2 regions of the Paenibacillus paludis genome follow, and region 2 is predicted to be linked to the other one. Evidence: riboswitches for the same ligand, from Rfam matches in the RefSeq annotation. Region 2 holds a riboswitch; the other holds the start of a gene.
The links. Region 2 has a riboswitch for cyclic di-AMP ahead of ACAN56_RS25880 (hypothetical protein). Riboswitches for the same ligand answer to the same signal wherever they lie in the genome.
Positions count from the first base shown of each region.

Region 1: it holds a riboswitch for cyclic di-AMP, as region 2 does, so the genes downstream of both, ACAN56_RS33605 (resuscitation-promoting factor) here and ACAN56_RS25880 (hypothetical protein) in region 2, are expected to answer to the same signal.

Region 1 is NZ_JBGJZP010000032.1:44,225-51,771, reverse strand. Features, by position in the region: gene ACAN56_RS33615 (HD domain-containing protein) at 1-1,249, shown strand, start outside; gene ACAN56_RS33610 (TatD family hydrolase) at 1,304-2,074, shown strand; cyclic di-AMP (ydaO/yuaA leader) riboswitch at 2,273-2,500, shown strand; gene ACAN56_RS33605 (resuscitation-promoting factor) at 2,791-3,951, shown strand; gene rnmV (ribonuclease M5) at 4,104-4,655, shown strand; gene rsmA (16S rRNA (adenine(1518)-N(6)/adenine(1519)-N(6))-dimethyltransferase RsmA) at 4,652-5,536, shown strand; gene yabG (sporulation peptidase YabG) at 5,639-6,538, shown strand; gene veg (biofilm formation stimulator Veg) at 6,829-7,104, shown strand; gene ACAN56_RS33580 (small, acid-soluble spore protein, alpha/beta type) at 7,262-7,438, shown strand.
Region 2 is NZ_JBGJZP010000017.1:34,821-42,367, forward strand. Features, by position in the region: gene ACAN56_RS25865 (ABC transporter permease) at 1-572, shown strand, start outside; gene ACAN56_RS25870 (hypothetical protein) at 835-1,023, shown strand; gene ACAN56_RS25875 (hypothetical protein) at 1,101-1,553, opposite strand; gene ACAN56_RS25880 (hypothetical protein) at 1,582-2,091, opposite strand; cyclic di-AMP (ydaO/yuaA leader) riboswitch at 2,216-2,398, opposite strand; cyclic di-AMP (ydaO/yuaA leader) riboswitch at 2,820-3,008, shown strand; gene ACAN56_RS25885 (hypothetical protein) at 3,114-3,530, shown strand; gene ACAN56_RS25890 (glutaredoxin family protein) at 3,628-3,870, opposite strand; gene ytxJ (bacillithiol system redox-active protein YtxJ) at 3,867-4,193, opposite strand; gene ACAN56_RS25900 (SDR family NAD(P)-dependent oxidoreductase) at 4,389-5,111, shown strand; gene ACAN56_RS25905 (ThuA domain-containing protein) at 5,151-5,786, shown strand; gene ACAN56_RS25910 (spore germination protein) at 5,923-7,547, shown strand, end outside.

The sequences.
Region 1 (7,547 bases), on a different contig from region 2:
AGATCCGGTTCATAACTATATTCACGTGCAGGACACAATTATCTGGCGATTGATCAACACTAAGGAATTTCAGCGTCTGCGGCGTATCCGTCAGCTTGGCACCTCCTATCTAACCTTTCATGGTGCAGAGCATAGCCGATTTTCACATTCCCTTGGTGTCTACGAAATTACACGCCGTATCATTTCGCAGTTCGAGCGAAGCGGGTATAAGGATTGGATGCCGGAGGAGAGCCTGCTCACTCTATGTGCAGCGCTGCTGCATGATTTGGGGCATGGCCCGTTCTCCCATTCTATAGAAGAAGCCTTTGAAATGAACCATGAAGACTGGACCTGCCGGATCATTCTGGAGGACACGGAGATCACCGCGATTCTGCGGGATGTGGCAGAGGATTTTCCCGGCAAGGTAGCTTCGGTAATCTCCAAAACTTATGAGCATGAAATTGTAGTCAACTTGGTTTCCGGCCCTCTGGATGCTGACCGCATGGATTATCTGCTCCGCGATGCATACTACACGGGAGTAAACTATGGGACGATCGATATTGACAGGATCCTAAGAATGCTGCGCCCATACCATGGAAGGGTAGTGGTTAAGGAGTCAGGGATGCACGCCATCGAGGATTACTTAATGTCGCGCTATCAAATGTACTGGCAGGTATATTTTCACCCGGTCACACGCAGTTCCGAAATCATTTTGCGGCAAATTTTCCGCAGAGCCAAAGAGCTGTACCAGAGCGGTTATGAATTCCGGTTCATGATTGATCCTTTAGGTGATTTGTTCCGCGGAGAGGTTACGGTGGAACAATATCTGCTGCTGGACGAAGCTATGATCCAGACCGCCTTCATGCAGTGGACTTTGGAGAAGGATGAATTGTTAAGCGACTTGTGCAGCCGGTTTATTCATCGTAAACTGTATAAATATGTAGAGATGGAGAACCTTGATTCCGAGACGATTGACGAAATACGCCGCAGCTTTGCCGTGGCAGGGCTAGATGCCGATTATGATCTGGAAATTGATTTTCCGACAGATTTGCCCTATGATGTGTTTCGTCCGGGACAAGGCTTTGACAGCAAGCAAATTCTGCTGCTTGACCGCCATGACAAACTGAGGGAGATCTCTGAAGTTTCAGATATCGTACGCTCCATCAGCGGAATTCACCGCGGCCGTTATCACCTGTATTTTCCACAGGATAAGCTGCAGAAAGCCCTTCCATTGCTGCCTTCTTCTATTGCAGAAATCTTTGCAAAGTAATCCAAAAATACTTGGAATTCATCATAGAAATTATGACAGAAAAGGGGATGTAACATGCAATTGTTCGACACGCACACCCATCTGGATGCTCCACAATTCGACGAGGACCGCGAAAAGGTAATCGCCAATGCGCTCGAGGCAGGAGTTACCAAAATGATTAATATTGGCTTTAACAGGGAAACAATCCCAACAACCATGAAGCTTGCTGAAACCTATGATTATATCTATGCAGCCGTCGGCTGGCATCCGCAGGATGCCATAGACATGAGGGACGGGGATCTCGAGTGGATTGCCTCACTGTGCAGTCATAAAAAAGTAGTTGCCATCGGAGAAATTGGGTTGGATTACTACTGGGATACCTCTCCTAAAGAGGTACAGCATGAAGTGTTCCGCAAACAAATCGGACTGGCCCGTGAACTGAAAATGCCGATTTGCATTCATAACCGTGATGCTCATGAAGATGTGGTGCGGATTCTTCGTGAAGAGAAGGCTGATGAAATAGGCGGAGTGATGCACTCCTTCTCCGGCAGCTGGGAAATAGCCAAAATGTGCCTGGATTTAGGCTTTCACCTATCCTTCGGCGGCCCGATTACATTCAAGAACGCCAGAGTGCCAAAAGAGGTGCTGGCCCAGACTCCGCTGGACCGATTGCTGATTGAAACGGACTCGCCTTATTTGACACCGCACCCTTTCCGGGGCAAGCGAAATGAGAGCGCACATGTGAGATTAGTAGCAGAGGCTGCCGCGGAAATAAAAGGGATTGATTTACAGGAATTGGCGGAAATTACGTATGCGAACGCACTGGAACGATTTGGGATTGTCTGAAATCGGGAGTAAAAGCGGTGAAAAATGAAGTATAGCCGATATATTAAACTTTTTTAATTTAAAAACGGCTGAATATTACAATATTTTAATCATTTTTTTGCGTAAACGTGGTTGAATCGTCCTTTACAACATGCATCAAAACAGGATATCATCTTTTCAGTGCAGTGAGCTGTTGTTACTGTGACAGTCACTGAATCATGGATCGTCTCGCTGAGTCTCCGTATGGAGAACGGGGGAACCAATAATGCCTGCCGCATGTCCGTACATAGAGTACAACACAGAAATGCCGCAGAATTTATTTGATTTCTTCACGTGGTCTTTGGGGTGAATTTGAGGGCAACCGCCGTGAGCGGGTGACCTAAGATAGGGCGTCTCTCTTATGCCCGAACCCGACAGCTAACCCCGTAAGCGCAAGTAAGAGAGGAAACCTCGTGCATAAACATTCCCGCGTATTCTGACATCCGGAGAAGCCACGAAAGAGTCCTCTGTGAACTCTTTTTTGGGCTTTTTTTGTTTTGAATAATGCGAATGTTCCCAGCATACTGTTATATAACAGGTATCTGGAGTAATTATGCCGGGCAGGCGATCCATGAGCAGGAAACGCTGAAGCAATGCGGGCGTATCCTGTTGCAATCTCAAACCTAGTTTCGTCAGCAATCATACAGTCACCTTGATATACAACTTGACGACGGGGCTATGTAAGGAGGATGGAGAGAGTGGGCGTATTCCAACCAGAAGTATCCCATGATTCGCAATCATCCAGCAGGTCTTTCGCATTACGGTGGAAGCAAGTGAATCCTCGCTTACTTTCGCTTGCAGGTGCGGTATCAATCGTTATCGCGCTGCTCATTCTGCTGTACGTACACGGTCAGAGCAAGAAAGAGATATTTTTAGTAATAGACGGGAAAGCACAGACGCTGGAAACGCGCGAAGCGCTGCTCAGTGATGTGCTGGCTAAGGAACAAATTTCGCTGCAGCCGCATGATGAATTATCTATTGGCCTTAGTGATGAGATACAGGACGGCGACCGTGTCGTGATCAATCGTGCGCAGAAGTTTAGTCTCACTGCGGATGGAGCAACAAAAACGCTGTACACCACCGAAGACACTATCGGTGACGCCATTAGCAAACTGGGTTTAAGCCTGGAGAGCAGTGACAAGATATACCCTTCGCTTGACACCACAGTATCGGCCGGCATGGAAATTAAAATTGTCCGCATCAACAAGCAGATTGTGGAGCGGAAGCAAAATTTGCCATTCCAGGTCATTAAGACCTCAGATCCTTCCCTGACCAAGGGGACCGTAAAAGTGGCACAGTTAGGCGCACCAGGCGTCATGGTCCAGCATATCGAGAAGGTCTACCAAGATGGAGAACTGGTCTCTATGCGCATGATTGGCAAGGAAGTACAGACGGTTACCAAACATAAAATTGTTTATGTTGGTACGAAGCCCCTGCCAAAGCCCGTTGTAGCTGCTGTGACAACTTCCAAAAAAAGTACGGCATCCAAAACAACCAAAGTTTCCGCAAAAAGCAGTAACGTCGTGCACAAGGCAGGCGTAGATTTCCAATACAAAAAGATGATCAAAAATGTGTCGATGACAGCCTATTCTTCAGAAGAACCAGGCATTGGGACCCGCACGGCTTCTGGAACACGTGTAACAGAAGGCCGGACAATAGCTGTGGACCCGAATGTAATTCCTATCGGCTGGTGGGTGTACATTGAGGGATTAGGGTTTCGCCGAGCAGAGGATACCGGCGGTGCCATCAAAGGCAACAAGTTGGATGTTTATTACGATTCACTGAGCCATGCCCGTAATTTCGGCCGCAAGTCCCGGACTATTTATGTGATCGGTCCAGTGAAGCCGGAGCTGAATTAACGGGGTCCGCTTTTGCAAATTAATGGTTTATAAGCTATAGTGAGTGTAGCACTGACAGAACGGGCTACCGCTCATCACTTATACATTCTTTAGCCAAAAAGAAGGGGAGCGAATCCTCTTCTTTTTGTGTTTTACAGGAAGGAGCAACGTGTATGATTAAGGAATTAATTGTGGTGGAAGGCAAGAGTGATACGGTTGCCGTCAAGCGGGCGGTGGAGGCCGATACGATAGAGACTGGCGGTTCAGCGGTAGACCGCAAGGTTATCGCCAAGATAGCGCTGGCAATGGAACGCAGAGGCGTGATCATCCTTACGGATCCCGATCATGCCGGCGAACGCATCCGCAAGATTGTTTCCTCCAAGGTGCCAGGCTGCAAGCATGCATTCATCCCGGAGAAGGATGCTACACGCAAAGGGGATATCGGTGTTGAGAATGCATCACCGGAAGCGATCCGTCATGCGCTGCAGCATGTACATACCTCCTTTGAAGGAGCCCCTGCCCTAATTGGGCTGGAGGATCTTATGGCGGCGGGCATGCTGGTGCATTCGCGAGCGGCTGAGCGCAGGATGGCGCTGGGCAACCTGCTTGGCATCGGGTATTGTAACGGCAAACAGCTATACAAGCGGCTGGCTATGTTTGGCATCACGCGGGAAGAATTCTCCGGAGCTCTCGCACAAATTGATCAGGGAGGCATTACTTCATGAGTGGCAATAACAAGATCTCATCGCCAGTACGGACCAAAGAAATTATTCAGCGCTACGGTTTTTCGTTCAAAAAAAGTCTGGGACAGAACTTTCTGATCGACCAGAATATCCTTGATAAAATAGTGGACGCAGCAGAATTAACTGACTCTGCGGGCGCCCTGGAGATTGGCCCGGGTATCGGAGCGCTTACTGAACGGCTGGCCATGGCTGCGGGTGCGGTGACTGCTGTAGAGATCGACCGCAGACTGATTCCGATTCTGCGGGATGTATTGTCTCCGTACCCGCATGTCAAAATCCGCAATGATGATGTGCTGAAGGTAAACCTGCAGGAACTGTTCACAGAGGATTTTGCAACCGTCGACAAAGTAAGTGTGGTTGCCAACCTGCCGTATTATGTGACAACCCCCATACTGATGAAACTGCTGGAGGAGAAACTTCCGCTGGATAATATCGTGGTAATGATCCAGAAGGAGGTTGCTGAGCGTATGGCGGCTTCTCCGGGCGGCAAAGAATATGGAAGCCTCAGCATAGCCGTGCAGTACTACAGTGAGCCTGAGCTGGTCTGTATTGTGCCGCGTACGGTCTTCATCCCGCAGCCGAATGTGGAATCTGCTGTAATCCGGCTGAAGGTCAGAGAACGTCCTCCAGTTGATGTGGCTGATGAGAAGCATTTCTTTGAAGTGGTCCAGGCTTCCTTCACCCAGCGGCGCAAGACAATAGCGAACAATCTCAAGGCCCGCTTCTTCCCGGGAGAAGGCCGTGAGCGCCTGGAGGCGCTGCTGGCTGAGGCTGGCATAGAACCAACCCGCCGCGGGGAGACGCTGAGTATTGCGGAGTACGCCCGGCTTAGCGCTGTGCTGCTGGCGGCAGGAATCGCCTAGAGTATGCAGCGTGAAACATCGCGCTTTATCTTTTGAAAATGCGGCTGTTTAAGAACCAACCATGACCTTTGCCCATACGATGGGGGTAGAGGTGGTGTTGTCATGAATTTAGGAGACTTGGTCGTTCGCAAATCTTATGGTGGAGATGTAACTTTCCGGGTGGAGAACATCGTGCAGAGTGGAGCCGTAATCAAAGGCACAGAATTCCGCCTGTTGGCGGATGCCCCCCTGGACGACTTGGTTCAAGTGCCGCCTACCCGTATTACAGAACGGGGACAGCAGGCACAGATCAAAGCGAAGGAATCATTGACAAGGTTGCGTAAGGACCGTCAGGAACAGAGCCAGCGCAGCGGAGAGACTGTTGCGGGAGGCTGGCCGCAATCCCCCAAGGAGGCGGCTTATTTCGAGGTGCCGGGCAAAGTGCTGCATTTGGACGGCGATGCGCTTTATTTGAACAAAAGTCTTAGCTTGTATGAACAGCTGCGGATTCCCGCAGAAGGACATCATGTTCATGAGTCCAAAATGGCAGAGACGTTATACCGGCTTCTGCCCCGTGTGCGTCCGGATATCGTAGTTATTACTGGCCACGACGGGGTGCTGAAACAGCCGCATACTTATGATCTCTACAGTCTCAGCAGCTACAAAAATTCGCAGAACTTTGTGGCAGCTATTGGGGTTGCAAGGGAATATGAACGGAATTTTGATGCCCTGACCATTGTGGCGGGAGCCTGCCAGTCGCATTTTGAGGCACTGCTGGGGGCGGGGGCCAATTTTGCCAGTTCGCCGGGGAGAATCCTGATTCATGCGCTGGATCCCGTCTATATAGCGGCCAAAGCCTCTTTTACCTCGATCCGTGACACAGTGAGTCTAGGCGATGTACTGAATCATACCATCAGCGGCAACCAGGGAATGGGCGGGATAGAGACACGCGGCAGCTTCCGGATCGGAATGCCTCGCCTGCAGAATCTTTCCGCGCTGAAAGTTACCCCGTCGGCGATATAGTATCGCGGCCCCGGAAAGGCCGTACGCAATAATTTTCCAGAATGGCAGGAATAAAAAAAGGAAAGGATAAGCATAACGCTTTTCTTTTCCTTTTTTTGTTGTGGAAGCCGGACAAGCGGTGACAGCCTCCGGTATATTATTACCGATAACAAGGCGCCTCGGTCGGCACTCTTTCGTTCCAAAAAAATTCCGTTGACAACTATTTTGGCATCATCTATAATTATTTATTTGCTTTGACAATGTTTGTGAAAAGTTGTATAATGGACAAGGAAAGAGGTGGTCGTCAGGTAATGGCTAATAACGCGCTGTTGGAAATTAAACGCAGTCTCGAAGCTCACGTCGGTCATAAGATCACGTTGCGTGCAAACGGTGGACGTCGTAAGACCGTTGAACGCACCGGTGTCCTGGAAGAAACGTACCCTTCTGTATTTATTGTCAAACTGGATCAGGAGCAGCAAACCTTCAAGCGTGTCTCCTATAGCTATGCCGATATTCTTACGGAGTCTGTGGAGATCACAGTCTGCGAAGACGATGGGCAAATGCGGATTATGTATATTAAGGCTTAAGAGTTACGGACAGTCTCCTATGGGGGCTGTTTTTTGTTTTTTGAATATAACAACGGTGTGGACGGTTTCTTCGCGGGTTGAATGATCATTGCCCCGGTACAGCATACTAAAGGAGCAATAAGCTTATCATCTACTACCCTAAGGAGGAATTCCGCTAATGAGCCGCAGAAAACGAGGCATGATGTCGGAGGAACTGAAGACGGAATTGGCCAAGGAGCTTGGATTCTACGAAACGGTAGAGCGGGACGGCTGGGGTGGAATCCGGGCCCAGGATGCAGGGAATATGGTGAAGAGGGCCATTCAGCTTGCCGAGCAGGCTGCCCGGAAGTCTTAACCGCTTTTGTGCGGAAAAACGGTCATGAAAAAGGGGATCCGTCCATGCGGCGGTCCCCTTTTCGGCCTGTCCAAACTTTTGATAATGGACTTCGTTACAAGTTTCTCAT
Region 2 (7,547 bases):
TGACGCAAATGTTCGGCAAAGTGATTGGCATCTTCCTGGTCGGCATCCTGCAAATTGCGATTATCTCCGCAGGCGTAGCTGCCAACCTTATGCTTCCGCATAATGCCAGTATCCTGACCGATTTTGATCTTGATCTGGGGCAGCTGGACATCAGTATCCTTCTATACGGACTGGTACTCTATATTCTGGGCTACTTCCTGTACGCCTTGATGTACGCAGCTGTAGGTTCCATTGTCAGCCGTACCGAGGACCTGGGCCAGGCGATCATGCCGATCCTTATGCTGGGCTTCGTCAATTTATATCTTCCGATGTTCAGCATCTCTGTCCCGGATACCCTGCTCGTTAAGGTAGCAAGCTTTGTTCCATTCACTTCTCCGCTCAGCATGCTGCTGCGTATTGGCGTTGGCGAGGTAGCGACCTGGGAGATTCTGATCTCGATTCTTATCTTACTGGCAACCACCTTACTGTTCGGCTGGCTGGCCGCCAAGATCTACCGCACGGGAGTGCTGATGTACGGCAAACGCCCAAGCATCAAGGAGATCAGAAAAGCGATGAAGGCCTACAAAATTTAATTGGAATCATCAATATAAACCTTTTGAGGAGTGCTTGATTTCATTCAAGGGCTTTTGACAGGAATGGGCATTGCCGGTATGATTGCGTCATTAATCATCTTTGGCAGACATTCTAAACGCGCAAACTAAGAAGTGATCATAGGTTTTACTGAGGAAGCCGCGGTTCGGAAACCGCGGCTTTTTTGCGGCTCCCCGGGAGTTCAGAGCCAAACTGGATCAGTGAAGGTTTATGGTGTATGTTATTTAATAAGGAGTGGTAATCTTGAAAAAAAACAATCAAATCCCCGCGATCCTCGCAGCTTCAATTCTGCTGATTCTGCTCAGCAGCATGCTTAAGCCAGAGGGCTCTACCCTGCTGGGTGTGCTGCAGACGTTAATGCTCGGAGTGGGCTTGCTGGGCTGCTGTACAGCGGCCTGGAGATTCGCCAAAGGCGGCAAGGGCAAGAGCTGAGTATAAATAGAAAAGGCCGCAGCACTATGCTGCGGCTTTTTCATGCGCTTTGACAAGTTGCTATATTCCATACGCAGCTATACAACAAACAAGTTTGCTTCAGGCCGCAACGTTTCCAACCGGCACATTTGCTCGCGCACATGTCTCAGCCGGGTTTTCAGCACTGGCACGCTTTGCTCAAGAATGGTGCTGATTGCCGGCAGAGGCAGCAGCATGCCGTACCATAACACCTGCACAATCTGATCCTCCCAGGCTAATCCATTGGAAACAAAGAGGCTGCACTCCTCTGCAGCCCGGGAGCATTGCTGAATGCACTCCCGGTACGCATCCAGAGAGAAAGGCTGCGGGATGAAATCATCATGAAGGTACCGGGTATAAAGCTCAGTGAAGGTCTTCATCGCAGTCTTTTCAGCAACGGCACCCTCTCCCAGCAGCAGACTGGTGAGTGCATAAATATTTCCGGTGTTCTTTTGGACATATTCCGCAAACCCGCTGGCAGCTGTCCATTCCGGGGATAATGGGTCTGGCATGTCTTCACGTTCCTTTCTGAATAAGAAATTATAAGATGGAGAAATAAGCGATGGATCTGTCCATTAGCTCGGCTATGTCCGGTTCCTGCCAGCTGCCTTTATGCAGCAGGGAACTTGAAGGTTTATAGTACATCCGTCTGAAGGGGGGCGTACCGCCGGCCCCAGCTGTACGGGAATAGGGAACCATTTGCAGATGTGACGTGACGACCTTGCCTTGCAGCTTGGCTTTTAAATCCAGCAGGGCCGTTTGCACGATTTCTTGCTGACCCGGCTCCCACTGCGCACCTAGCTGCTGTACAATTTCTATGGCTTCTTCCAGCCTGTGATTGCGTATACTTCTCAGAAAGCTGCTCCATTTAATGACGTCAAAATGATCGCCTTCCGCAGACAGTATCCCCGCTCCCCAGCTGCACCCAGCCTTGCACGTAAGCTTCAGCACACCATACCGGCATTTGCCGGATGACTCCGCGGCATGATGGAATGGCCAGGGGGCATCGAATACAAACACTTCTATACGTAACAGCCTGCGCTGGTTCATTTCGTTTTCCCTCCTACCCATTTATAAGCTGCAGCCTCAGCACAAAAAACCGCAGCAGAGGAGGACCTCTGCTGCGGTTTTGGTACAGGCTTAAATACACCTGGCGCAAAAACGTGGCGGATCAAGGTTCTCTCTAGTCGCTTACGGGGTTAGCTGTCGGATTCGGACGGTGAGAGTCGCCCTACCTAATGAGACCACAGTCTCCTTCGGATTCACCCCAAGAAAGATTCTTATCTTCCAGGTAAGGCCCTGCGGGCCTGATGGTTCCCCCGTTTCCCGCACTGCGGGAATTCAGCGTTCATATCGCATTTCATGCATTGGATTCAAACCGAATCATACTCTTTTCGCATGAGCTTTGTAAAAAGGAAAAAACATTCTTCTGAGCCGATTTTCAGGGAATTCTGGCAAAGGAAACGGTAAGATGCGCTAAAAGGGTGTTTATCAACGGTTTTCGGCTTTTTATCTCGTGCATACGACTACTTTTGATTTAGGGTGATCAGAGCACAAAAGGCAATTTACTCAACATTGGGTGAATAAAATCACAACGCTGAATGCTTTTCCGCAAATCGTTGATAAGCCGAGTAAATAAGAGGAATGATGAGATTGAGGCTTAAGTAAGCGCTACCTGATCTGGATTGGGTTTACTAAATGCATTATTTTGGCAGGTTTGGCGGTTTACAAGGCCGTGACCGCCAGAGTATGATTACTTCTGTTTACTACACAATCGAATACGCAGTCCGCTTAATTTCCGTTATGGAAAGCGGGGGAACCAACAATCGGCAGCCGATGTGAGAGTCGGAGCCGGTTATGGGGTGAATCCTGTGAAAGTGCGAGAGAATGCTCGCATGGATACAGGTAGGGCGACTCTCACTGCCCGAATCCGACAGCTAACCTCGTAAGCGTATTAGAGAGGATGAGCACAATGTGACCGCTAATTGGACCACAGAGGGAATTCCTTTGTGGTTTTTTGCTGTGTTCGTACGAGAAATGAATGGAAGTCCTAGGCCGGAGGAGAGGAAGATATGGCGAATTCGGAAGAATATGTACTCATTAACGCTCCGACTAAAGCGGGGGAGCATTTTATCAAAATCTTAAAGTTCAGAGGCTACAAGATCGCAGGAATCGCCAACAATGCGGCGGAGAAGCGGCGTCTGGAGGAGCTGGGAATCGAAGTCAATCTTGTGGTGGATACACATCATCAGAATACATGGTTCCGACCCTCTTTTCCGGTAGGCAGAGTATTTCTGTTCGAGAGCAGTGTGACCTTATGCTGCCGGTATATCCAGATGTGCCGGACCTGGACGACAAAACCAATATACGTAATTACGACTTCGATGAATCCCAGACTGGTCTATAAAGGACTTGGAGCGGATTCCGTCATCTATTCCCACAGCGGAAATGTCTCTTTTCTGGCGGATGTCTCAACGAATCCAGGATAAGGCCATATAAAAGGGCAAATAAAAGGCATCCCCTGGACAGAGGTCCAAGGAGATGCCTTTTTCAAAATATAAATATTTATATGCCTCACGCTATGAATTATTCAGCAGTTGCTCCAATAAGCTCCTTAAGTTCGGAAACGTTGAAGCCTTTGACTGCGCGGCCTTCGTACACAGTAACAGGCACACCCATGAAGCCCAGCTTCTCGACTTCTTCCTGATACACTGTACTTGTCATAACATCACGCACCTCGAAGCTAACATCTTGCTCGGTCAGCCACTGTTTCACTTGATTACAGTCGCTGCATCCTGTGGTGGAATAGACAATAACCGGCTGGCTCATTGGCTCACAGCTGCCTTGATGGCGTCCCGGGTGATTTTCCAATGGGAGGTGTTCCAGCGCACTTCGCCGTCTTCGAGCAGGAAGATCTGCGGAGATTCATGCTTGATCCCGAAATCTTCGGCAATCTGATTGGACAACGGACGGTCTTCAATCACATGGACAATGGCAGCTGGAGTCTCGGAGCCTTGCGCATAGGCTGTGAATTCCTCGTTGGCCTTGGCGCTGATCGGGCAGGTAGTGCTATGCTTGAAAAGCAGTTTTTTACCTGGTTGCGCAACATATTGCTGCAGTTCTTCCAGAGTATGAAGTTGTTGGATAGACATCGGTATCTCACCTTCCTATAAGTACTTGTAACTACGATTGTAACATAGTTCAAAATTAAATCAAAAGGAAGTTAGAGCACCTCTTTCAGCGGAATTACAGTCCCATGAAGGACGTTGAAAAAACGTGACTGCCATGCTAATGTGAGAGAGATGCCGCGTGTATCCTGAAGAATCGTAAAGGGTGTGTCCATAATCATGAAAAGGGTTGCTTTTGTTACCGGTGCTGACCGAGGTTTAGGTTTTTTTCTGGCAAGCTGGCTTCTAGAGAACAAATATTCCGTATTTGCCGGTCAGTATATGAAGGAGTCGGAATCGCTGGACGCACTGAAAAAGCAGTACCCGGACCGATTAACTCTGATCCCGCTGGATATCGGCGACCGTGAGAGTGTCAAGCAAGCGGCACGCAGCATTTCGGGCAGTACCGCTCATGTTGATATGATTATCAATAATGCCGGTATTATTCATAGAGCCGATGATGCCACGATGCTTGTTGATATGGACGATGAAGCCATGGCTCACATTTATAATGTAAACACGCTTGGTTCTTTAAGGGTCAGTAATGAATTGATGGGCCTGTTAATGCAGAGCAAGCAGAAATTGATTGTTAATATCTCCTCAGAAGCCGGAAGCATTGGCCGGAACAAACGGATTAATATGTACGGATACTGTATGTCCAAAGCAGCGCTTAATATGCAGTCCTCCCTGATGCACAACCATTTGAAGGTGATGGGCGGGCAGGTTATGGTCTTTCACCCCGGCTGGCTGCAGTCCTATATGAATGGTGAGAAGGCTCTGGAGGCACCTATTTCTCCTGAAGAGTCGGCGCGTAAGATTATGAATATCGTGCAGGAGCACAAGAAGTATATGGGTGAGGAGCCGGCTTATCTCGACCTGGACGGCAATGCCTGGCCCTGGTAACTATACACTAAGAGAAGCAGGAAGAGAGGCGGGAAGAACATGTCTGAAGGGAAAGCACTTGCACTTGGCAGCTACAGTGAGGTGAAATACCATCCTTTTGCCGGTGTGGATCACGAGATTAAGCGCATTCTGTCACCTGATCTGCAGGTGGAGGCTTCCGAAGATTACAGTCTCCTGAACAAAGACAACCTTGAGGGATTGAAGCTGGTTATCGCCTATACCGAATTTTCCGATCAGAAAATAGCCCTGGAGCAAAGTGCCGCTTTGCTGTCTTATGTAGCGGGGGGCGGAGGTCTGCTCGTTGTACATAACGGAATCTCCCTGCAGCGGAATCAGGAGCTGGGCGCCATGCTGGGCGCGCATTTCACCCATCATCCGGAATACACCTCTCTGCATATGAAAATACCGGCACCCGGGCATCCCATTATGCAGGGGATCAGCGAGTTCGTCATTGAGGACGAGCCGTACTACTTTGAAATGCATCCTTATTTTGAGACGACTGTGCTGGCAGAGTACCTTCATGAAGGGGCCATGCGTCAGGCAGCCTGGTGCCATGAGTTCGGACTTGGCCGTGTAGTTTATCTGATGCCGGGGCATCATTTGCCGTCCTTCTCGGTAGAGCCGTTCCGCCAAATGATCCGCCAAGGCGGAATGTGGGCAGCGGGTCTGCTGTAACTCCTATCTTTGAATCGTTTTCGCACATCATAACAGCTGCACGTTCCCCAAGAGGAGCATGCAGCTGTTTTTTTGATGTATGAATGTTCCAGCTTCGGTCAAAATAGGGTTACGAATAAAAAGGGGGACGCATGGAATGTGGAAGATGCTATGGGATCTTGTGCCCGGCTGGAAGATGCTGTTTCAAGGTTTTATCATCTTCATCGTTCCGGTTGTCTTAACCCGCCTAATGATCTGGCTCCGAATGAAAGAGGGCAAGGCGAGCACCCGGGGAATGCGGGCTGAAGGCAAAAAAGGCGGGGGTGTTCCAAGCTCCGAAGATACGGGGGAGGCCGATCAGACCAGCGTCGCTGTGGAGAATAAAAAATCCGCCGCACCCGCACTCCCTGTTCAAAACAACGCTGGACAGGCCACTCCTTCCCTGACCTATACCGGAGAGTTCCAACATGATGTTCAGTCCTTCAGGGAGATAAGTACCGATATGTCCGACGTCAATGTCAGAGAGCTGCGCATCGGAAGCCTGGGAATCAAGGCGGCGCTGTTTTTTGTGGATGGACTTACAGACAAGGAAGGCATGGACCAGAACATCCTGATGCCCTTGATGAACACGGTGCGGCCCTTTGAAGGCATGAGTACAGCCCCGCCAGCAGAGATATTGAAAGGAATTATCGTGCATCAGGTAGTACAGGTCTCGGAAATTGAATATACCGACCAGCTGAGACTCTCGCTGCAAAAGGTATTGTTCGGCTCTGCGGTATTGTTAATTGACGGAATGTCGGAGGTTTTTGTACTAGGTACCCCGAAAGGCAACACAAGAAGTGTGGAGGAGCCGATATCGGAGGCGCTTCTGCGCGGTCCGCGGCTGGGTTTCAATGAAACGCTCAGTGATAACACGGCGATGCTGCGCAGACACGGGCAGAGCACGGAGCTGGCAATGATTTCTTTTACAGTGGGAGAGCGAATTGAGAAGGAACTGGTGCTGACCTATCTCAAGGGCGTCGCCAACGATGAGCTGATTAAGGAAATCACCCGGAGAATCAAGACGATCAATATAGATGATGTCCAGGAATCAGGATATTTGGAACAACTCATGGAAGACAACTACCTCAGCCCCTTTCAGCAGATCCAGAACACAGAACGCCCGGACCGGGTCATGGCGGCGCTGCTGGAGGGAAGAGCGGCCATTCTTCTGGACGGCACGCCGTTTGCGCTGATAATGCCGACTACCTTCGGAATGCTGCTGCAGTCACCGGAGGATTATTATGACCGCTGGTTTTCGGGTACACTGCTGCGGCTCCTGCGTTTTTTTGCCGCATCGGTCTCGTTGTTTGCTCCGGCGCTCTACATTTCTTTTCTCTCGTTTCATCCCGGGCTGATTCCTACCAAACTGGCGATTTCAATCATCAGCTCCAGGCAGGGCGTCCCCTTTGCTACACTGATTGAAGCGCTGATTATGGAAATCTCTATCGAAATATTGCGTGAGGCCGGCCTGCGCCTGCCCAAACCCATTGGACCGGCCATGGGCATTGTCGGGGGTCTGATTATCGGCCAGGCAGCGGTAGAGGCGGGGATTGTCAGTCCGATTCTGGTCATTGTCGTTGCGGTTACAGCGATCTCCTCTTTCTCGATTCCCATGTACAGTGCGGGGATTACCTTGCGCTTTCTCCGTTTCCTGGCGATGTTTTTCGCTGCTGTATTCGGGCTTTACGGTGTCGTTATGTTTTTCCTCCTGCTCAGCAGCCATTTGATTAAACTGAAGAG